3 regions of the Ectobacillus sp. JY-23 genome follow, and region 1 is predicted to be linked to each of the others. Evidence: riboswitches for the same ligand, from Rfam matches in the RefSeq annotation. Region 1 holds a riboswitch; each other region holds the start of a gene.
The links. A riboswitch is a leader RNA that binds a small molecule or an ion and turns the genes downstream of it on or off. The one in region 1 is predicted to bind lysine.
Positions count from the first base shown of each region.

Region 1 (8,112 bases):
GGCAAGATAGACAATGGATAGAATCAGTAAAAATAGCAGTCCTTTTTGCTTTTGAACCACCCACTGATAGGAAAGTGAGCAACTGACCCATAGCAAGATAAAAAATAATAAAGTTCGAACGATAGGAGTCCAGTTCTTCCATTCTCCTGTAAAAAGGTGACCAATATCCGCTGTAACATCATGTAGAAACCCATTTAACCAACTTGATTCGCCATATACATGGCTTGAAGCCGTATGCAATAAAAGAATAAGCAGCATGCTTTTTAAAGGTATGGATATAAGCTTGCGAATACCAATCCATGAACCGACAAGACAAGCGCCGATAAAAATGATAAAGACATCTATGCGGTACATATCTGTTACCATTGGTAATGGTTTCAGCCACTGTATTAAAATAAAAAACAAAATAATAAGTAATGGGATGTGTTTCATTTGTATATGATCCTTTTTCAATACTAGCTCACCTCGAAAAACGCATTCTCGTATTGATTTTCATAAACCATCTTTACACGAATATTGTATTGCTGCAAAGTTTTTAATCTATGTAATTCGGTTTCTGAAAAGGCAGAAGCGTTAGGTTTAATCACAAAAATAATAAGAGTTTTGTTCGTTTTAGAAACCAGTTCAGCTATGGGGTGCATGTCTTTAGAAAGCTCCCCTGTTACCAGCATACAGGAAGTTATTCGATTGCTGTTGGTAAGCTCACTTTGTAAAATGTTGAAAAGTGAGGAGCTACTATCATCTTGCACTTTTGCTAAATGAAAAAAGATGCTTTGAAGCTGTATCTTTCCTTTGTGAAGGGGAAAGAAGGTACGCTCTTTTCCCATCGATAAAAAAGAAGCGTGTGCGTCCTGCTGTAAAGCAGCTTTTACAAGTGATGCACAAAAGCTTACTATACCTTCAAACATTGGGGAGCTTGTCCGATCCATGATGATTAACATGTTATCACTGCGTTGTTGTTCAAACTCCTTTGTCATAATCATACTTTTACGAGCAGTTGCTTTCCAATCAATCCAGGAAAACCGATCTCCTGGTCGGTATTCACGTACACTAGCCGGCATAGAAGCGTTTTTTGAAAGAAGTGAAGCTGTTGACTGTTGACCTTGCTCGGCTCTACTGGATTGGGCAAAGCTAATGGATGTATAACGTGGATATACCAGAAGCGTGTCAAGGAGCGCTGATGAATACTCCTTGTTACACATACCTAGCATATCGCTTGTTGTAAGATGAACGGTAGAGAAAGTATGTTCACCTCGCGGAATAGAGGCAACCTCATATTGAAATTGTAAGTTTTTTTTAAACCATGGAAACAGTAACATGGTGGATGGAACTTCTGTACGTTCAAGTGAAGCAGGAAGTACATCTCTTACAATAAGATATAAAAGAGGAAAGCGATTTGGGCGTTTCATGGTTACGGTAACAGTGATGGTTTCGCCGGCAGTAAATTCTTTCTTTTCCAAGGATCTTGTAATTTCTATATGTGCTAAGTCATAAAAGGAGAGTGTCAATGCGTACAGTATAAAAGGTGTGCAGGCATACAACAGAAACCAGCTCACAAAACCACCTTGAAACATGGTATAACAAAACAAGACAAATAAACCGAACATTAAGACCAACCTGTGAAAAATTTGTTTACTAGCTTGTTTCATCACGAAAGCACAACTCCTGTAGGAACGGGAGTGCGCGTCACAATTTTTGCTATTACACTTTCCGCGGTCATACCCTCAAATTTTGCTTCCAGCTTTAAGATAAGTCGATGTGCCAATACATAAGGTGCCAACATTTTAATATCGTCAGGTACTACATACTCTCTTCCGTGAATGAGTGCGTATGCCTGTGCAACCTTTAGTAGAGCTAAAGAGCCACGCGGACTAGCCCCCAATTCAATCGTATTGTAAGAGCGGGTTTGTTGAACGATTTTAACAATATAATGCTTGAGATTTTTATCCACATAAATTACATCTACTTGTTTTTGTAATTCTTGTAATTCTTTTACTGTCACAACCGATGGAAGAGAAGAAAGTGATTTGGCGTTTCTTCCATTTAAAATTAAGAATTCTTCTTCCGGTGTTGGATATCCCATTTTAAACTTCAGCATAAATCGATCAAGCTGTGCCTCTGGCAAAGGGTAAGTCCCCTCATACTCAATAGGATTTTGAGTGGCCATCACAAAAAAAGGATAAGGCAACGGTCTAGTAATACCATCAATTGTTATATTTCCTTCCTCCATTCCTTCTAACAAGGCAGATTGGGTCTTAGGAGAGGTACGGTTAATCTCATCAGCTAATACAATATTACCCATAATAGGACCTGGGTGGAATTCAAAACGCAATTCCTTTGGATTATATACAGAGACCCCTGTAACATCAGAAGGGAGTAAATCAGGTGTAAACTGAATCCTTTTAAAATCAGCTGCAATCGATGTTGCGAGCGTACGCACCAACATAGTTTTTCCTACACCTGGCACATCTTCTAGCAGAACATGTCCTCTAGCCAGTAAAGCCGTTAAAGTGAGTACAATTTCTTTTCGTTTTCCGACAATTACATGTTCCATGTTTTCTATAATTTTTTTCGCGATAGGATGCAATGAATCTTGAATCATGATAGTCCTCCTTACATATGCAATGAAATAATAAATATCGTTTAATTATTCACATATTCGACAATGTACACCATATTACCTGTCTGAAAATTCATTTAAATAAAAAATATGAAACGGAAATGTATGAATCCTATAGGTTTTGAAAGGTGGATTTTAAAAATATAATTTTTTTATTGACAAATATCGATATTATATGCAAATATAAGTATACTAATAAAATAGTTACTTCCTCGTCAGCTCAAGATGAGGTAGAGGTCGCGATGCTTAATAGTACACTGAAGGAGAGTCAGAGAACTTGTTGAAATCAGTGGAAAGGAAGTGTCGCCGAAGCGCCGTTATTCTCTGATTACGGTAGCTGGGACTGTTTCCGAATAGGAACAGGACTGTCATGATACAAATCATGATGAACTATCCTTTTTGTCTGGGGGAAATTGCGTTCGCACCTTCAGAAGGTGTGTTTTTTTTATGCCTAATTCCATGACAAACGATAGTTTTCTATATTTTGAGCAAGAGGACATCGGAGGCGAAACAATGAATAAAGGAAAATTAGGTTTATGGATTTTAACAGCCCTGGTGGTTGGAAATATGGTTGGTTCAGGTATTTTTATGCTACCGCGTTCTTTATCTGAAGCAGCAAGTCCTGCTGGGGTGTTAGGGGCATGGTTATTAACAGGTTTTGGTGTGTTGATGACTGCGCTTGTGTTTGGTAATTTGGGGACAAGAAAGCCGGAATTGAGCGGCGGGCCGCAAATTTATGCAAAAGAGCTGTTTAAACCTGGCTCACAAGCATCTATTTTGTCTGGATTTATGGCTTCATGGGGATATTGGATTGGAAATTTAGCAGGTAATATCGCTATCATTACTACATTTGCAGGTTATTTATCAACATTCTTTCCTATTTTAACAAGTCGTGCTGAATTATTTACAATTGGCAGCTTTACGTTAAAAGTAGGCAACGCTTTAACATTTATGGTATGTACGATGTTGCTTTGGTGCACACATTTTATAATTTTAAAAGGTATTGAACAAGCGGGGAAATTAAACTTTGTTGCAACAGCAGCAAAAGTTGCGGGCTTTATGTTGTTTATAATCGTGGGCTTATTCGCTTTTCAAAAGGCAAATATTTTACCATTTGTAGCACCGCGTGCTGATGAAGCTGGCGCTACAATTGGTCTTTTTGGACAAATTAACAATGCGGCTGTTGCTACGTTATGGGCATTTATCGGTGTTGAATCCGCTGTAGTCTTCGCATCGAGAGCGAAAAGGAAAGTAGATGTAAAGCGAGCAACGATTCTTGGTTTGTTCATAGCACTGGCCATTTATATTGGTATTAGTACACTTGTAATGGGAATGCTTGAGCAACAAGTCTTGGTTACGTCTGAAAAACCACTAATTGATGCAATTGAAACGGTGCTTGGACCGGTAGGGGGTAAGCTTTTAGCTGCAGTAGGTCTCATCAGCTTATTTGGTTCTACGATTGGTTGGGTAATGTTAAGTGCAGAGGTGCCGCATCAAGCAGCAAAGCAAGGCCTGTTTATTCCTGCATTTTTAAAAGAAGGGAAAAAGGGTATTCCGACTTTCTCTCTGATTGTAACAAACTTATTGGGTCAACTGTTCATCTTTTCTACAGTATCTAATTCTATTTCAGCGGCGTTTGACTTTGTTATTTATATCGCAACACTTTCTTATTTAGTACCTTACTTTATTGCCTCTGTTTTCCAACTAAAATTGGTAATTACAGGTGAAACGTATGAAGATGGAAAAGGGCGTATGCTAGATGCTATCATTGCAACCCTATCTACGCTGTACTCAATATGGGTAATCATAGCGGGTACAGCTGATTTAAAAACCTTCGCATTCGGCATGATTTTGCTTGCAAGTGGCATTTTCTTCTATGGTACAATGAAACATCATCCTTTATATGAACAAAAATAATTTGTTTAAAAAGCAAGTAGCTATGAGCTACTTGCTTTTTATATGAATATTTTTCCTGTTTCTAACAAAAGACCAATTATAAATCCACAAACCGCGCCATTAACACGAATCCACTGCAAGTCTTTTCCGACGTTATTTTCAATCATTGCAATAAGTGTGTTATCGTCTAATTTATCTAAGTTCTCTTGTACTAACTTTCCAATTTTATGATGATTTGTCTCAATAAATCCAGCAATTTGCTTATGTAGGCTATGTTCTATATGGATCTTGTATGATGGCTGCTTTAGCCAAGCAACCATTTTTTCTAACAATGGAATTGCATATCTTTCAACAAAAGCATCTGTTTGTACAAAGGTGAGTGCTCTTTGTTTAATGTTTGTAAGCAAATCTGTTAATAAGCTTGACATACTATATGAATCCAGTATGCTTGTTTTCCATGAATCGATGCTATTTATGAGCTCCTCATTACTTTTGCCTTTTTCTAGTTCACTCTGCAGTTTTTCCAACAAAGAGCGGCGATTGTCATTTTCTTCATTTTGTAAGCTATGAATCCCACCTATAATGAATTCCTGTATAAATCCACCCAATTTGTCAGCGTCAATTACGTTAATGAATGATTTAAGCGCGAATTGTAAAAATCCATCCAATTCTATATTTTGAATGGCCTTTAAAGCAACGTTGCCCAGTGTAGTTTTTGTTTCTTCTTTTTCTGCCCAGTGTTTCGCTTTTATTAAGATATAGTCCAAAGCTTTTTCATCGTAACGATCTTGTAGAATCCGATCTATAATTAGGGTTACAATACGTTTCGTATCAGCTGACAGCACATATTGTTTCAACTCTTTTTCAATGTAAGGAGCGAGCATCTCTGGTTGAACATGCTCTAGTAGTTTGCGTGCAATGGTTATGACTGCTGTTCGGGTTGCATTCGTGTGCAGCTTTGCTTCAAGCCAAGCGAGCAATTTAGAAATAATATCAGCTTTTTGTAACTTTTCCATAATGCTTTCTTTTGTTAACCATTCATGCTCAAGCATATGAATGAGTCCTGTTGTTACACGCTGTCTGTTCTTAGGAAGCAATGCTGTGTGGGGAATCGGAATGCCAAGTGGGTGCCGAAATAAAGCGGTGACGGCGAACCAATCAGCAAGTCCCCCCACCAGTCCAGCTTCAAAAGCGCCGTGTAAAATAACACCTGTTGTCGTATCTAGAGGTAAAGTACTTAAAAACCCCGCTCCCATTACAGCTAAAGATGTTCCTGCTAAGTATTTGGATTTTGGTGCCATCTTGCATCACTCTCCTGTTCACTTTATCATTCAGAACGAGTAGAGCACCGCCGCAACGGTGCCCTCTAGTATATGTATTTGCTATTTCGACACGTTTTGTTTATATTGTAAGCTTTTAAACAACTGCGTAAGCTCTTGTTCTGTTAAGTCGCGCCACTTGCCAACCGGCAAATTTTGCAAGTGAATGTTCATAATACGTACACGCTGTAAACTGACAACACGATAGCCGAGAGCAAGACACATACGACGAATTTGTCTGTTAAGCCCCTGTGTTAAGATAATACGAAATACACGATCCGATTCCTTCATAATTTTACAAGGCAGTGTTTTTGTATCTAAAATTTCCACACCAGCACTCATTCGTTTTAAAAATTCATTGGTGATAGGTTTATTAACGCGAACGATATATTCTTTTTCATGATGATGCTCAGCTCGTAATATTTTATTTACAATATCACCATCATTTGTCAATAAAATTAAACCATTAGAATCTTTATCGAGACGACCAATAGGGAAAATCCGCATTGGATGATTGACAAAATCGACAATATTTCCTTTGATATGTCGCTCTGTTGTACAGGTGATACCTATCGGCTTATTAAGAGCGATATAAACATGTTTTGGTTTAGCTTTTACCGGCTTGTTATCTAATCGTACATCATCGCCTTCGTGAACCTGACTACCAAGTTCAGCGATTACGCCGTTAATCGTTACTCTTTTATCGGAGATCCATTGGTCTGCTTGGCGTCTAGATCCAATACCCGTCTCACTGATAAATTTATTAATTCTCAACAGAAACCCACCTTCATTGCGTTATAAATTAAATGTAGCGTGATATGCCAAATAAGTCAACGGTGATGCCTTGTCATACGTAAACAAAGGGGGTTCTTAAAAAGATGTTTGGCATGTAAAACACGTTTTTTTACAGGTGCAAAAGGGGATGACTGTAAGGTAAAAATCTAAGTCAATTCATGTATGTATCTCTGTATGTTGTCGATATGTGAAAGCTGTGGCTTAGCATATTTGCACTATCAGAATAACGAGAGGGGGAGTCTTTTGAAAGACTCCCCTAACATTGTGAAGTGAATTAAAAAGCAGCTCCCATAGCACTTGCTTTTTTGATTGCTTCTTGTTTAATACGTTCAGCTTCGGTTGGCTGTGCGGCATGACCTTCTATAAATAGCGTTTGAAAATCTGTTATACCAAAAAATGTACCAATTGCTTGTAAATATTTTGGCGCAAAATTAAAGCCCTCTGCTGGACCGCTGGAGTACACGCCACCTGAAGCCTGTATATGCAGTATTTTTTTACCTTGTAATAAGCCCACAGGACCATTTTCTGTGTACTTAAAAGTTTTTCCAGCAACTGCAACGCTGTCAATATAAGCTTTTAAAATAGGAGGGAATAAGAAGTTCCACATAGGTGTAACAAATACAAATTTATCGTGACTGACGAATTGATCGACAAGTTCAGTCAAACGTGCAACCTTTGTTTGCTCCTCAGAGCTTAGTGCGTCAAAGGCTTGTCCCTGTTGTAACTTCCCCCAACCGTTAAACACATCTAAATCAATATGAGGTATATTTGTCTTGTATAAATGAAGCTCAGTAACTGTATCAGTACCATTACTTTCTTTATATGCCTGTAAAAATGCATCGCCGGCAGCGAGGCTAAAGGAGTGTGGTGCATTTGCTTGTTCGTTTGCAAATGGGTGAGCTGTAATATATAAAAGCTTGTTCATGTTTGTCCCTCTTTTCTTGTTGTCGTGCGGTTCATTTTATATTATGAAGAGACTGCTTTTAGACATACATGTAGGTTTTTACAATTTTGTACATTCTGGGGAATTATTGTTGTTCCAGCCATTCAAACATACGTAAAAGTGCATGTTGGTGAACAATAGGCGGAAGATGATGTCCGTATCCCTCATATAAATGTAATGTTACAGGATGTGATTGCTCCTGCAGTGCATGATACATATCCATGCCATGATGATGGTCTACTTGTACATCGGCTGTGCCGTGCATAATTAAAACCGGACACTGTATATACTGCGTCATATAGATCGGGGACCTATGCTTATATGCATGTGGTACCTTGTTAGGAGATCCGTTTAGTACTCGTTTTAACATTCTGCGTAGATCAATGCGTTCTTCATATGTTTGGGCTAAGTCTGAAACGCCGCCCCATAATACAAGTTTATGTACATCATACAGTTTTACAGTTGTTTGCACAGCATTGATAGCACCTCGTGAAAAGCCCATAACAGAAACTGTGGTTGTAAAGGGTAGGCTTTGTAAG
Region 1 covers NZ_CP095462.1:173,512-181,623, forward strand. The annotation lists gene MUG87_RS00865 (transglutaminase TgpA family protein) at 1-453, opposite strand, end outside; gene MUG87_RS00870 (DUF58 domain-containing protein) at 456-1,649, opposite strand; gene MUG87_RS00875 (AAA family ATPase) at 1,649-2,602, opposite strand; lysine riboswitch at 2,844-3,021, shown strand; gene MUG87_RS00880 (amino acid permease) at 3,134-4,537, shown strand; gene MUG87_RS00885 (DUF445 domain-containing protein) at 4,576-5,817, opposite strand; gene rluF (23S rRNA pseudouridine(2604) synthase RluF) at 5,899-6,609, opposite strand; gene MUG87_RS00895 (FMN-dependent NADH-azoreductase) at 6,905-7,555, opposite strand; gene MUG87_RS00900 (alpha/beta hydrolase family protein) at 7,659-8,112, opposite strand, start outside.

Region 2 (8,112 bases), 530 kb from region 1:
GGGATGGTAACCGGAGCATTGCTTTTTTCCATTAAACATAGACCATTTAACAAGTATGCGCTTCGTAATGTGATTACTGGTGCCGTGTGGGGCATTGGTAATCTTGGTTTATTACTTGCTATCCCACGAATCGGCGTTGCAACCAGTTTTTCTTTATCACAGACTGGTATTATTATCTCTACACTTGGCGGCATTTTTATTTTAGGAGAAAAGAAATCAAAAAAACAAATGGTGTTTGTAATAATTGGCTGCTTACTTATTATTGCAGGCGGTGTCATGCTGGGTTTTACTAAAACATAAGGAGGCACATCATGTATCCTGATTTGGCAGGAAAAGTAGTCATTATCACAGGCGCTGGTAGCGGTCTTGGCAAAGCTATGGCCCTTCGCTTTGGAAAAGAAAAAGCAAAAGTTGTTGTTTGCTATTTTCCGGAAGAACAAAAGCAAGATGTGGACGATATTATTACAGATACCCATTCAATGGGTGGTGAGGCTATTGGTGTGTTTACAGATGTAACAAACGAACATAATGTGGTAACACTTATTCAAACTGCAACAAAGCATTTTGGTAGCCTAGATATAGTGATTAACAATGCAGGCATTGAAAATGAAGTTCCTACTGTAGACATGCTGCTTGAAGATTGGAATAAAGTTATTAGCACCAACTTGACTGGTGCGTTCCTTGGTTGCCGCGAAGCACTTAAATATATGCTCGAGCACAATATAAAAGGCAATATTATCAATATGTCCAGCGTACACGAAATGATCCCACGGCCACATTTTGTCCATTATGTAGCAAGCAAAGGTGGCATAAAATTGATGACGGAAACGCTGGCACTTGAATATGCACCGAAAGGGATTCGCGTCAACAGTATCGGACCCGGGGCTATTGATACACCAATCAACGCAGAAAAGTTTTCAGATCCTGATGTTGAGAAGCTTATTCCGATGGGCTATATTGGGAAACCAGAAGAAATTGCTGCTTGCGCTGCTTTTTTAGCATCTGAACAAGCTAGTTATGTAACCGGTATTACTTTATTTTCCGATGGAGGTATGACCAAGTATCCAAGCTTTCAAGCTGGTCGAGGATAATTCAGGTATCTAAACGGGGACTATGTTACAAAAAAGTGCGCACTTATAATTAACATGTTCTTTATTTATACTAAAGCAAGACTTATTAGCAGGAGGTCATTTAGATGAATGCAGTATATCCACGTTCATTTTCTCATATTGGTATTTCAGTTCCCGATGTAGAACAAGCAGTAAACTTTTATACAGAAGTACTGGGCTGGTACGTCATCATGGAGCCATCAGAGATTGTAGAAGATGACAGTGCCATCGGCATCATGTGTAGCGATGTATTTGGAGCTGGGTGGGGTAGCTTTAAAATTGCCCATCTATCAACCGTCGATAAAGTAGGAGTTGAGATTTTTGAATTTCCTAACCATAAAACGCCCGAAAATAATTTTGAGTACTGGAAAACAGGTATTTTCCATTTTGCCGTGCAAGATCCCAATATTGAAGGGTTAGCGCAAAAAATTGTAGAACATGGCGGCAAACAGCGCATGCCAATTCGTGAATATTACCCAGGTGAAAAGCCTTTTAAAATGGTATATTGCGAAGACCCATTTGGCAATTTAATTGAAATCTATACACATAGCTACGAAATGACATACTCTTCCGGAGCATACTAAAAGCCTGCGCATTTGCGCAAGCTTTCTTCTATTATACTCTGTTAAAGTTCATTGTTGATTTCCGTTACGGGATTCGCTTTCCGCGGGCGGTCAGGGAGCCTCCTCAGCGCTATGCGCCTGCGGGTCTCCCTTTGACTCGCTTGTCCCGCAGGAGTTTCACCCCTTCACTCCAATCAACAAGTGCAAATGATCAACATTAGGCTTTAACACAGCCATATATTAAACAAATTCGCGTGTACGAACGCGGTCATTTTTAATTAAATCGGCAAACGATTCACGTTCTACAACAACCTGAGCATTTCCATCTTTTACAAATACGACACCTGGCCGTGTAATACGGTTATAATTGTTTGCCATAGAATAACCGTATGCTCCTGTACAAGATACAGCTAACAAATCCCAAGATGCAACAGTCGGGAGCTGAATGTCCCAAATGAGCATATCGCCGCTTTCACAGCATTTCCCGGCGATAGATACCGTTTCTGTTGGCGCTTCGTCGGCACGGTTGGCAAGCATAGCTTCATATGATGCATTGTATAAAGCAGGGCGAATATTATCTGTCATGCCACCATCTACAGCGACATATTTTCGAATCCCTGGTACTTCTTTAATAGATCCGACTGTGTATAATGTTGTTCCTGCGTCCCCTACAATACTGCGCCCTGGTTCAATCCAAATTTCAGGCAATGGATAATTGCGTGCTGTACACTGTTCTCTAACTGCATCCGTTACTTCTTGAATATAGCTCGCAACTGGCAATGGCGTATCACCTTCTGTGTAACGAATACCAAATCCGCCGCCCAAATTCAACACTTGCATCGTATGTCCCGTTTCCTCCCGTACGATATTCAAAAATGCGCTTAGCACTTCAATCGCTCTTACAAACCCCTCGGTTTCAAAGATTTGCGATCCAATATGAGAATGCACACCCATTACATGATAATGAGGCTTCAGTAAGGCAATTTTCATAGCTTGCAAAGCTTGGTTGCTAGAAATGCCGAACCCAAATTTAGAATCGTCTTGACCTGTTGTAATATATTCATGTGTATGAGCTTCAACCCCCGGTGTTACACGCAATAAAATGTTTACCGTGAGAGCACGCTCTTTGGCTAAATCGTGAAGTACTTCCAGTTCAAAAAAGTTATCTACTACAAAGCAACCGATTCCTGCTTCAAGTGCCATTACAAGCTCTGCTTCTGTTTTGTTGTTACCATGGAAATGGATACGTTCTGCTGGAAAGCCGGCTTGTAAGGCAGTATATAATTCTCCACCTGACACAACGTCAAGAGACATGTTTTCTTCTGCTGCCAAGCGACACATCTCCATACATAAAAATGCTTTGCTCGCATATGCAACTTGATACGAAAAACCACTTTGGCGAAATGCTTCATTGTATGCTCGGCATTTTTGACGGATTAGCGCCTCATCATATATGTAAAGAGGCGTACCATACGTTGTTGCCAATTCTGTTGTGTCACAGCCGCCAATTTCTAAATGTCCTTTTTCATTCACTCTACTTGTTCCATGTAAATACATATGTTGTTCCCCCTTTTTGTATGAAAAGCACTAGCAACTCGTTCTACTCTACAGATCTAAGAATCAAGCACTGAAATTTGATTATGCCCGAGAGTTATACCATTCTTTCTTTTGTAAAATAAGGCTCTGTTAAAGTTCGTTGTTAATTTCCGTTCCGGGGGTTCGCTTTCCACGGGCGGTCAGGGAGCCTCCTCAGCGCTATGCGCTTGCGTGGTCTCCCTTTGACTCGCTTTTCCAGCAAGAGTCTCTCCCCCCTTCACTCCCATCAACAAGTGCTCATTACCAACATTAGGCTTTAACACAGCCTAAAATAAAAAAAACGCGTGGAACAATGTTCACACGCGTTTCTTATAATTTTTACAAGAAACCGCATCAACATCTCCATAGTTCTCCACAATTGCTTGTGACAGTCCTGCATTTGTTCAATACAGTCCCAGCAAAATGTTGTTGAGGCAACCATTTTACTTCGGCGACATTTCCTTTCATGCTGCGGTCTTCGATTCCACAAAATCTCACACAAACTACTCTTAAATGTCGCAACCTCTATTTCGAGATCAGATGAGGGTTATATTTTGTTTTATGATGCTTCTTACAATAACAGATAGAAAATCAGTTTGTCAAATCTTTTTTAGACAGGCTTACGACAAGTCAACTTCGTTGCGTCAGGAAGACGTGTTACTTGTATCGTCTGAACCTCCCACTCTCCATCCTCGTTATTAAAATTTATACTTACTTTTTGAAACGGTGGTTTTGGTTCTTGACCAGGCTGTTGCTCATATACAATCACATCTATCGTTGCACGAAATAAGTATGTACCATTGACCATTTTGTTCATACTGACGATTTTCGGGCAATCATATTTTTTAAGCACACCAAACCGCTTTTCAAGCGCCCCATTTATTTTTGGGAACAACACTGAAAAGAATGCATCTTCAAGCATTGCATCAGCATTGGCTTGTATCGGTATACTATACAAACACATACATAATAAAATTGTTAATCGCTTCATCACATAAAACCTCCTCTTTTATTGTAACCCCTTACTATCTTTTCACTCCGTATATCCATTTTTTCTCAGACCATGTAAAGAAAAATAATGCAATAAAGAAGATTTCCTACTATACTAAATAAAGAAGAATATCCTGTTTCAAAGCTTAATATCCTATACAAACAGCTTGTCCAGAAACAGGCCATGCAGGGGGAGTTTACATATGACCAGACTACTTCCAAAATTAAGATTCACACTTTTGGCAGTTGTTCTATTATGGATTAAAACATACATTGTATACAAATTGGCATTTGATATTAAAATTGAGAGCGATTGGGATGAACTGATTTTGCTGTTTAGCCCCGTAAGTTCTTTACTCTTCTTTATCGGCCTTGCCTTGTTTCAAAACAAACATCGCAATCGCTTTATATTGGGCATAAGCGCTTTGCTTTCTTTCGTACTATTTGGAAACGCTATATTCTATGGCTTTTTCGATGATTTTGTCACGTTGCCCGTCTTATTTCAAACAAATAACATGGCCGACCTAGGCACAAGTATACGAGAACTGCTAACATATAAAACTTTTTTAATGTTTGGCGATCTCATTCTCTTATTTGTGCTACTTCGCATCTTCCCAAATTATTTTTCTACGGAATCTCTAACAAAGGGAGAAAAAACATCTTATTTTGCCAGTGTGATTACGATATTTGTTCTTACTGTTTCCGTAGCGGAGCTCTACAAGCCTTCACTGTTTACTCGTTCATTCGATCGTGAAATGGTAGTGAAAAATCTAGGACTCTACAACTATCACTTGTATGATATTGCGCTTCAATCAAGATCTTCGGCACAACGCGCATTTGCAAGCACAAATAGCTATGTAGAGATTGAAAACTATATTCGTGCACGAGATAAGCATGTGGATGAATCATTATTTGGTACGGCCAAAGGAAAGAATGTTATTGTTATCTCAATGGAATCCACACAAAACTTTGTGATTGGCAAAAAGATCAATGGGAAAGAAGTGACTCCCTTTTTAAATGATTTTATTAAAGAAAGCTACTACTTTGACCATTTTTATCACCAAACAGGACAGGGAAAGACATCAGACGCGGAATTTATTATTGAAAACTCCCTATATCCGCTCGACAGAGGATCTGTTTTTTTTACTCATGCCAACAATGAGTACATGGCAACGCCGGAGCTGTTAAAAGATTACGGTTATTACTCCGCTGTGTTTCATTCTAATGATAAGACGTTTTGGAATCGCGACATCATGTATCCGGCACTAGGTTACGATCGATTTTTTAATCTGACTGACTTTACAGGAACACAGCAAAATTCCGTCGGTTGGGGTTTGAAAGATAAAGACTTTTTTGAGCAATCTATACGCTATTTAAAAGAATTGCCACAGCCTTTTTATACAAAATTTTTAACACTTACTAACCACTTTCCGTTCATCTTAGAATCTGAAGACCGTTATATAGACGAGTACAATTCAGAAAGTGATATTGTAAATCGCTATTTTCCAACAGTTCGCTACACCGACGAAGCAATCAAATATTTCGTACAGCGATTAAAAGAAGAAGGACTCTACGATAACACTATAATTGTCATTTATGGTGATCATTATGGCATTTCAGAAAATCATAATACAGCAATGGCCCAAGTATTGGGCAAAGAAGAGATCACACCATTTGATACCCTGACACTACAGCGCGTTCCACTCGTGATTCACATACCAGGACAGACGGGACGAACCATTTCAAAAGTATCTGGGCAAATTGATGTAAAGCCTACTCTTTTACACCTGCTTGGCATTAAAACAAAAGATCATATGGAGTTTGGTACAGATCTGTTCGTAGCTGAACAAGAAGCAATGACGGTTTTGCGAGACGGTAGTTTTATTACTGAAAACTATGCATATACCAAAGGCATCTGCTATAACACAAATGGTACTATTGTAGATCGTGCACTTTGTGCTCCTTATGCAGAAAAGGCAAAAACAGAGCTTAGTTTATCGGATAGATTAATTTATGGTGATTTACTTCGCTTTGATGGTCATAATAAACGTAAAACAGGCACAATGACCACTTCCTTTCAGTAAAGCCGGATTTTCCGGCTTATTTTTTTGCTGTATTACACCTTATGTTAATCTCTTGAGCAAACTTGTAGGTGCGCCTAAAAAGGCGTCCTAATCAAATAAACACCCATCATAACCATTCACAAAGAACTTTAGCTACACCTATTTTTTATAATCTACTCAACACCTTTAGCATTTTATGGTATGATAAAAACCAAGTACTTTCACACACTAAGAAAGAATTTTAACAGAAAGTAAGGGATCTTAACTTGTACAGAGCAGCCATTCCAAATTTATTTACCTTAGGAAATCTTTATAGCGGATTTTTATCAATTGGTTATGCTTCTATGGGCCACTATAAATCCGCGGCCATCCTTGTTCTTATCGGCATGATGTTAGATAGTCTCGATGGACGAATTGCCCGCTTATTGCGCGTTGATTCTCAAATGGGAAAAGAACTTGATTCTCTCGCTGACGTTGTTACATTTGGAGCCGCACCTGCACTTTTAATGTATTATACCTCCTTCTCCCAATACGGCTTTATTGGACTATACATAGCGGCATTATTCCCATTATTCGGTGCTTATCGCCTAGCGCGCTTTAACGTAACGCCTTCTTCTACGTCACTCAGGTACTTTACAGGCGTTCCCATTACTGCAGCAGGCGGCATCATGGCATTTTTAACACTGTTCTCGAATAAAATTCCAAATATTGTACTTATCACACTATTTGTTGGGTTTGCCTTTCTAATGGTCAGTCGAATTCAGATTCCAAGTCTAAAAGATGTTCCGCTTCCAAAGTACAGTATTATTGTTACCTTATTTTTAATCGCGGTTATCGTAACAATGTATCAACGTAATTTCGGAAACATACCCGAATTTTTATTTATCGCAATTCCGCTTTACGTTATATATATGTTGTCTCAATTCTTACGTCAACGACATTTTGATAAGAAAAATGAAAAAGAAAAAGAATAACCAAGCGCGGTTATTCTTTTTCTTTTTACTTCGTTACCATCTTCTTAACAGGGGTAAGTGGTTCTTCCCCTGCAAGTACACTTAAAATATTACGCACTGCCACTTCTGCCATCGCATTACGTGTTTCAATCGTCGCATTTCCGATGTGCGGCGTCAGCACAACATTCGGGAGTGTCTTTAACTCCTCTGTAATACGTGGTTCAAATTCAAATACATCTAGTGCAGCTCCTTCAATTACCTTGTTCTTTAATGCAGCAACTAAAGCCACTTCATCTACAATTGGACCGCGGGCCGCGTTAATTAAGTAAGCGGTCGACTTCATCAGCGCAAGCTGCGGCTCAGCAATCATATGATGTAACGTTGGATGATATGCACAATTTATTGTTACAAAGTCCGATTGTTTCAGTAAATCCTCCAGCGCTACATATGACGCACTATATTGCTGTTCTGTTTCAAGTTTACGGCTTGGACCCGTATATACAATCTCCATACCAAAAGCTTTGGCTCGCTTCGCAACAGCTTGACCGATTGCACCAAGCCCAATAATACCAATCGTTTTTCCATATACTTCACGCCCTAAAAAGAAAAGCGGTGCCCAGCCATCAAATCCTTTTGTACGACATAACACATCTCCTTCTGGAATACGACGCGCCGCAGCCAATAAAATGGCCATTGTTAATTCTGCTGTAGCTTCTGTAGAAACATCAGGTGTATTGGTTACAGCAATCCCTTTTTCTATTGCATATGTATAATCAATATTATCAAAACCAGCCCCGTAGTTAGCGATAATTTTTAAATCCGCGCTGTCAATTGTTTCTTTTGTTACTTTTGTAGATAA
Region 2 covers NZ_CP095462.1:708,177-716,288, forward strand. The annotation lists gene MUG87_RS03685 (GRP family sugar transporter) at 1-300, shown strand, start outside; gene MUG87_RS03690 (glucose-1-dehydrogenase) at 312-1,091, shown strand; gene MUG87_RS03695 (lactoylglutathione lyase family protein) at 1,196-1,693, shown strand; gene lysA (diaminopimelate decarboxylase) at 1,913-3,229, opposite strand; lysine riboswitch at 3,606-3,783, opposite strand; gene MUG87_RS03705 (DUF3888 domain-containing protein) at 3,858-4,211, opposite strand; gene MUG87_RS03710 (LTA synthase family protein) at 4,441-6,321, shown strand; gene pssA (CDP-diacylglycerol--serine O-phosphatidyltransferase) at 6,567-7,274, shown strand; gene MUG87_RS03720 (NAD(P)-dependent oxidoreductase) at 7,300-8,112, opposite strand, start outside.
Region 2: linked by a shared signal. The riboswitch ahead of lysA (diaminopimelate decarboxylase) and the one ahead of MUG87_RS00880 (amino acid permease) in region 1 are both predicted to bind lysine.

Region 3 (8,112 bases), 430 kb from region 1:
ATCCTCACCAATCATCGGTACGGAGGAAATGCAAAAGTCAATTTCAGCCTGTGTAAGCAGGTGTTCCATAGAGGAAGCACCCTCTAAGAATTGCTGAAAGCGGGCGTTGGGGTGCAGCTGTAAAAAGGAGCCCAATAAATCCGGCAGCACTCTGGGAATAGAAACAGCAAGAACAATGGTGTTTTGGACATGCTCCGTAAGAGCCAGTACCTCTCGTTTGCCTTCCTGTAGTTCATTGAACACATTATTCACACGAGCTAGAAACAGCTTGCCATAGGCGTTTAGGCGTATATGCCGATTTTGCCGGTCAAACAACGGAACACCAAGATCTTCTTCAAGGCGGGCAATGGTTTTACTTAAAGAGGGCTGCGCAATCTGTAGCTCCTTAGCGGCCTTTGTCATATGCTCCAAGCGTGCAACCGTGCGAAAGTATTCGAGCTGTAGTAATTCCATCGTGATCTCTTCCTTTATCTATTTTCTTTCTATTATAGCCTGAAAGCTATGAATATATATGAAATTATGTATTATACAATATCAAATATCGAGCGTATGATAGATAGAGTGTAGAGAAAGGAGTGAGCTGCATGAAGGGCTTACAACTCGTCGGACGAGATATAAAAGCGATGTGGAAGCACAGGCGCGGCAAAGTTGCGCTTATTTTTCTTTGTATCGTACCGCTTATTTATTCAGGCTTTTTCTTGGCGGGCTATTGGAATCCGTATGGTCGCCTGGATCATTTGCCTGTAGCCGTGGTGAACTTAGATCAAGGTGTGGTTAAGGACGGTGCAGCGATCGAAGCTGGACGCGATTTTACGGACGAGCTTAAGAAAAACAAAGAACTGGATTTTCGCTTTGTGTCCAAAAGCGCGGCGGATCAGGGACTGAAGGATGGCAAGTATTATATGGTTGTGACGGTGCCTCAGGATTTTTCACAGCATGTGGGCACACTGCTGGGGGAGAAGCCAGAGCCGGCAAACTTGTTGTATACCATTAATCCTGGCAAAAACTATGTGGCGGCACAAATCAGCAGCACAGCGATTGAAAAAATGAAAACGAAGGTGGCAAACGGCATTACTAAATCGTATGCCGACGGTGTGCTTTCAAAGTTTCAGGAAGTAGCGAAGGGATTTGAGGAAGCAGGAGACGGTGCCGATCGACTTGGCGCCGGAACGAACGATGCTAAGGAAGGTGCAGCGCGGTTATCCGAGGGCATCGGTAAGCTTGACGCAGGCGTTCAAGGCGTGAAAGCGGGCAGTGATACACTGCTTGAAAAGCAGCCGCAATTAACACAGGGGGCGGCACGCGTTACAGCAGGTACGGAGCAGCTAGAAGCGGGAACGGAGCAGCTGGCAGCCGGTGCACAGACTCTCGGCAACGGCATGAATGAGCTTGCTGAGCGCACGCAGGCCTGGACGGCAGGAAGTGAGAAGCAGCTGCAAGAACAAACGCAGCTGGCAAGCGACGCGGCGGCTATGGATAAGCAGCTGCAGGCCTATATGGCAAGTCATCCGGAGGCGCGTCAGGAAGCTGCTTTTCAGCAAATCGCAGCAATGTCGGCTAGCCTGGCTTCAGGTGCAGATCAACTGCAAAGCAGCGAAAAAGAGCTGGCGCAGGGAGCCCGTAACGTATCTGCGGAACAAGCGCGCCTTGCAAGCGGCATAACGCAGCTAGGTGGTAAGCTGAACGAGGCAGCAGCAGGCGCTAAGCAGTTGGCAGACGGCGCCACACAGCTGCAAGGTGGTGTAGAGGCGTGGGGCAACGGTTTTACAGTCCTTCATACGGGGATTACCAAGCTAGCAAGCGGCGGTGCGGCACTGTCTGACGGTACCGCAAGCTTGACAAGTGGGTTAGGTCGTTTAACAGACGGTACAGCGCAGCTATCTGATCAGCTGCATGCTGCCGCGCAGCAAACAGCGGCTGTTCGGAGCGATGACGCAAGCTCTGCTATGTTTGCAGAGCCAGTGCGACTTGTAGAAACAAAGCTCTCTCATGTGCCAAACTATGGCGTAGGCATTGCGCCGTATTTCTTATCGTTGGCCTTTTATGTGGGCGGCATTATGTCAGCCAACATTTTATCGCTTGGAAAGAGACAGGATATGCAGGTTAGCGGTACAACACATGTAATTAACAAGTTAGGGCTTGTATACACGATCGGCCTCATACAGGCGTTCATTGTGGATGCCGTTATCTTATTCGGATTTCACATGAAGGTGGCCAGCGTGCCGCTGTTTATCCTGTCGAGCATCACGGTGTCATTTACCTTTATGACATTTATTTTTATGCTGATTACGTTGTTTGGCTTTGTTGGAAAATTTGCGGCGGTCACGCTGTTGGTGCTGCAGCTATCAACAAGCGGCGGTACCTTCCCGGGCGAGCTTAACGCACCGATCTTGCGGGAAATCGGGCAGATGCTGCCAATGGCACATTCTCTGCGCGGTCTGCAGGATGTAATCACGCTTGGAGATTGGTCGCAGCTGCGCGTACAGCTATTCATCTTGCTTGGCTATCTGTTAGGTGCGGCTACCATCGCATGGATTGCGAGCTATTTACAGCATAAGCCAGCGCGGCAATAAGAAAAAGACGATGCACTCCGCATCGTCTTTTTTGCTGCTTTAGTGACACCGCGGGGATGAGAGTAAGGAAGAGGCTTACGGATTTTGAAAATTCCCTTTATTTATTTGGATGTTTATGGTAACCTATAAATGAGAGATGTAATGAGAGGGGAATCGATACTACATATGTGGATTAACTTGAAATGATGATGAAACTAGATAGAGACAATTGCAGTCCTTAAATCAGGGTACGTGTGTTTGTCGATCTCAAAATCATTCAAGGGACACATGATGTGGACAATGCTATTCCCATTGCCAAGCAGATACCTTTGTATATCTGTTTTTTTTATGGGCAAATATACATCTCGATACACAATGATTGCGTCCCTAACTAGGGGGAATTGTAATGAACAGCCAGTACGAAAACGAAGAAAAGCTAACAGGGGGAAATGTCTCAAGCGTCTATCGCGCAGGAAATACTGTTCGGCGAGAATGGAAGCCTGATAGTGTTAGGATTCACACATTGCTCAAACACCTGGAAAGCAAAGGGCTAGATGGTGTGCCAAGATTTTTAGGGATTGATGAAAAAGGGAGAGAGGTCTTATCCTTTATTAAAGGAGAAGCAGGCAACTACCCGTTGAAAACATACATGTGGTCAGATAAGGCATTACAAAAAATCGCCAGCCTGCTTCGTCGCTATCATGATGCGGTGCGCGATTTTCCAATAGAAGAAGATTGGCAGCCGCTTGATAACACGCCGCAGCCATTTGAAGTGATCTGTCATAATGATTTTGCCATCTACAACATTATTTTTCAGAATGAAACACCAGTAGGGTTTATTGATTTTGATATGGCTGCGCCGGGGCCAAGACTTTGGGATATCGTCTATGCCCTTTACACCTGCGTTCCTTTAAGCCGGCTGTATCATACAGAAGCAGGCGAGGCTGTATATTATGACGCGGCAAAGGATGCCGAGCGAATTAAAAAGCGGGTTGCCTTGTTTTTTGATTCCTATGGTATGAAGGGCATAGAAAAAGGGTGTTTAGAAATGGTATTGCTGCGCGTAGAAGCCTTATGCAAAACCATGCAAAGGAAAGCCAGTGAAGGCGATAAGGCATTTCAAAAAATGATTGACGAAGGCCATTATGATCACTATCAAGAAGAAATTGCATTCATTCGCAAGCATGGAAAAGAGTGGCTGTAACCGAGCGGGTGCACTTGCCTGCTGGGGACGTATTTATTCTCCTTGACGTAAAAATAGATTCGTGATTATAATATCGTATACAAATAAATATTATTTTACTCTCTGAAGATAGAGGTGCATCATATCAAGAGTAGCTTGCTGGAGATGAATGGGATCGATGAAAGCAAGTGAAAGGGATTGTATGCCGAAGTATAGGATATCCATGCTATCGCTTATACTGGGTCAGTATTGAATAAGTGCTGAACTGTCACAAATAGATATATTTGTGGGGAGCTGTTAAAGAGATGTTGATGCTTAAAAAACGAGCTATTATTATTTTAGGATGATATAAATGATAATTGTTTTCAAAAACGCGTGAACATCACTTCGCGCGTTTTTTTATGTTTTGCGAATGCATCTCCATGTTCATGCGCCATCATATGGCGCATGAAGCACACAACAGGAACGGAGCTCTCAGAGAGTAGAATGGAGGGGGTTTTACCATGATAAGCAATGTATTTAAAAATTACAAATCATCGTTTATTTTGCTGTTTGCAATCCTGCTTGGAGGAATTATCGGCTATATTGCTGGGCCGAAAGCATCTATCGTTAAACCGCTGGGAGATGTATTCCTTAATCTCATGTTTATGATTATCGTGCCGCTTGTATTTTTCAGTGTATCGTCGGCCATTGCGAACATGAACGGAATGAAGCGTCTTGGCAAAATTATGTCGAGCACCGCTCTTGTATTTGTTGCGACAGCGATCGTTGCTGCGGTTCTTGGCATGTTTGGGGCATCTATTTACAACCCTATTCATAATACGGATGTTTCCGGCATCAAGGAATTGATGGCTGGCACACAGCAAGGGGATGAGGACGTTTCGCTCATGAACCAGCTTGTTCTCACGTTTACTGTCTCTGACTTTTCAGATCTGTTTTCTAAATCTCACATTTTACAGCTCATTATTTTTTCTGTATTGTTTGGCACTGCAACGGCTCTGGCTGGTGAAAAAGGCCGTCCAATTGCGAGCTTTTTGGCTTCTGGGCAAGAGGTAGCTATGAAGTTTGTCCACATTGTGATGTACTATGCGCCAATTGGACTGGGCTGTTATTTCGCTTCAGTCGTTGGTGAGCTGGGGCCGCAAATTCTCCAGGGCTACGGTAGAGCATTTTTACTGTATCTTGTGATTACGCTTGTATATTACTTCGGCTTTTTTACCTTGTATGCCTGGATTGCTGGTCGAAAAGAAGGCGTGAAATTATTTTGGAAGCATGCCGCAGCTCCTTCTATTACGGCAGTTGCGACTTGCTCTTCAGCCGCATCAATTCCGGTCAACCTGGCAGCGACAAAAAAGATGGGCGTGCCGCAGGATATCGCAGAAACGGTCATCCCATTGGGTGCGAATACACATAAAGACGGTTCCGTTATCGGTGGTATTTTAAAAATCGTATTTTTGTTCAGCTTATTTGGAAAAGACATGACTTCTTTTACAAGCATCGTCAGCATTCTTGCGGTGGCCTTTTTAGTAGGGGCTGTGATGGGGGCCATTCCAGGGGGCGGCATGATCGGTGAGATGCTGATTATCTCTATCTACGGATTCTCTCCGGAAGTGCTACCGATTATCGCGGTCATTTCGACCATCATTGATGCGCCTGCAACCCTGCTAAACAGCACAGGAAATACAGTCTCAGCCATGCTGGTTACCCGCTTTGTGGAAGGAAAAGATTGGATTAAAAAAGCCGTCACACGTAGTCAGGCGGCATAATATACACATTTAGGCTGTGGAGAAGGTTTCTCTACAGCCTGTTTTATCCTGGTCTTCAGCTTAAACTAAGCGGAGCCTGCTAGGAAAACAGTAGACTTTTATCATATACAGACAATTATGTTTACTTTTCCTATATGTTTAATTATAATTTCGTATTATATAAGGGTTGTTTTTGTAGAATGGAATCGTACAAATAACAAAATCGTGCTGACCAGAAAAACTGGAGGCGGCTTTTTCCTATGTGTAACTAGGTGAAGCCGTCTCTTTTTTGTTTCATCAGCTCATCACAGGGGGAATGACTATGAGATATAGCTATGTATCACACTTGCTTTGCCCAACATGCAATACGGAATATAGTACGGCGCACCAGCAACAGCTGTGTGCGTGCGGCTCTCCGCTACTCGTACAATATGACTTAGAAACGTTAAAGCATAAGCTCTCTCCGCAGGATTTAATAGGAAGAGAAGGAAGTCTGTGGAGATATCATGAATTGCTGCCGGTTGAGCGTCCGGAGCATGTTGTATCTATGGGAGAAGGTATGACACCCTTGCTTTCGATGCCTAGACTAGGGGCGGATATGGAGATTCGCCAGCTGTATATGAAAGATGAGGGTGTTATACCGACGGGCACATTTAAAGCACGTGGGGCGGCAGTCGGCGTTTCAAAAGCTAAGGAGCTTGGTGTGAAGGAACTGGCGATGCCGACAAATGGAAACGCCGGTGCAGCTTGGTCCTTGTATGCCGCGCGAGCAGGTATTAAAGCTACTATTGTTATGCCGACCGATGCACCAAGCATTACAAGAAAAGAGTGCGTTGCCGCAGATGCCAACCTGCTGCTTGTAAACGGATTGATTAGTGATGCCGGTAAAATCGTAGGAAAAGCGGTAAAACATGGGGAGATGTTTGATGCATCTACGCTAAAAGAGCCTTATCGCATAGAAGGCAAAAAAACAATGGGTCTTGAGATTGCAGAACAGCTGCATTGGAAACTGCCTGATGTCATCTTATATCCTACAGGCGGAGGAGTAGGCCTTATTGGTATCTATAAAGCCTTGCGAGAGCTACAGGAGCTTGGATGGGTAACGGGCAAGCTGCCTAGATTAGTAGCTGTACAAGCGGAAGGATGCGCCCCAATTGTAAAAGCATGGCAAGAAGGAAAGGCAGTTTCTGCGTTTTGGGAAAGCTCTTCCACGATCGCCTTCGGTATTAACGTGCCAAAAGCACTTGGTGATTTTCTTGTGCTAGAAGCGCTGTACGCCACAAATGGATGTGCCGTTGCGGTCAAGGATGACGAAATCTTGGCGGAGGTAAGGACAGTGGCGTCACTCGAAGGAACCTTTGTTTGCCCGGAAGGAGCGGCTGTATTTGTTGCGGCTCGTCAATTGAGAAAAGACGGATGGATTGGACCGGACGAAACAGTAATTGCTTTGAATACCGGGGCAGGAATCAAATACCCTAATACCATTACGGCGGATGTGCCAATTTTACAGCCTGATGATGAAATAGATGCTGTATCACGTAAAATGAACATGCGTACTTAAGCCATAACACATAAAAAGGTCCTTAACTGCTCAAGGTTAAGGACCTTTTCAGGTATTATCGGTCTTTACTCATTGTCTGTAATGTATCTATCGCCAATGTAGCAAAGTATTGCGCGCTAAGAGGTAAAGCGCGTTCATCTACCGTAAATGCGGGATGGTGCCATTCCTCTGTTCCGGATGTACCCATAAATACGAAGGAGCCAGGAATGTCTTTTTGATAAAAAGCGAAATCCTCTCCTGCCATGGATGGCGTAGCTTCAACTATGGTCAAACCTGTCTTTTCAGCGGCTTGAACGGCAAGCGTTGTCAGCTGGGCATCGTTTTGTACGGGAGGAGGACCTGCATACCAATGCAGCTTTGCTTGTGCACCGTATGCATTTGCCGTACCATCCATTACTCGCCGAATCATTGTAGGAATAGTAGCGCGAACTTTTTCATCAAATGTACGAACAGTACCTTCTAACATAGCGTTTGCCGGGATAACATTCCAAGTTGTGCCAGCATGTACATTTGCGACACTAATGACCGCGTGCTGGAACGGGCTAAGGTTACGGCTGACAATAGATTGTAGCGCGATGACAATATGAGAAGCGGCAACAATGGGATCAATACCAGCATCAGGAACTGCTGCGTGAGTGCCCATTCCTTGCACCTCAATCTCAAATCGATCTACACCAGACATTAAGGCCCCCTGTTTAATACCTATCGTTCCTACCGGTAAATCAGGCTTGTTGTGCATACCGAAAATGGCTTGCACATCTGTTAATAAACCTGCAGATATTACTTTTTTGGCACCGCCACCATTTTCTTCAGCAGGCTGAAAAATAAATCGTACAGTACCCTTCAATGCATGTTCTTTTTGTTTCAGCAAGTATGCAGCACCAATCATTGCCGCTGTATGAAAGTCATGACCGCAAGCGTGCATCTTTCCGGGGATTTTAGAAGCGAAAGGTAAACCACTTTGCTCGTTAACAGGCAAAGCATCAATATCGGCGCGTAAGGCAATGATTGGCCCCTCTGTATCACCCGATATTTCTGCAATGAGCCCTGTTTGTAATTCTGTTTCCAAAA
Region 3 covers NZ_CP095462.1:3,635,606-3,643,717, forward strand. The annotation lists gene MUG87_RS18365 (LysR family transcriptional regulator) at 1-453, opposite strand, end outside; gene MUG87_RS18370 (YhgE/Pip domain-containing protein) at 585-2,573, shown strand; gene MUG87_RS18375 (phosphotransferase) at 2,959-3,756, shown strand; lysine riboswitch at 3,858-4,040, shown strand; gene MUG87_RS18380 (dicarboxylate/amino acid:cation symporter) at 4,239-5,501, shown strand; gene MUG87_RS18385 (threonine synthase) at 5,803-7,041, shown strand; gene MUG87_RS18390 (M20 peptidase aminoacylase family protein) at 7,097-8,112, opposite strand, start outside.
Region 3: linked by a shared signal. The riboswitch ahead of MUG87_RS18380 (dicarboxylate/amino acid:cation symporter) and the one ahead of MUG87_RS00880 (amino acid permease) in region 1 are both predicted to bind lysine.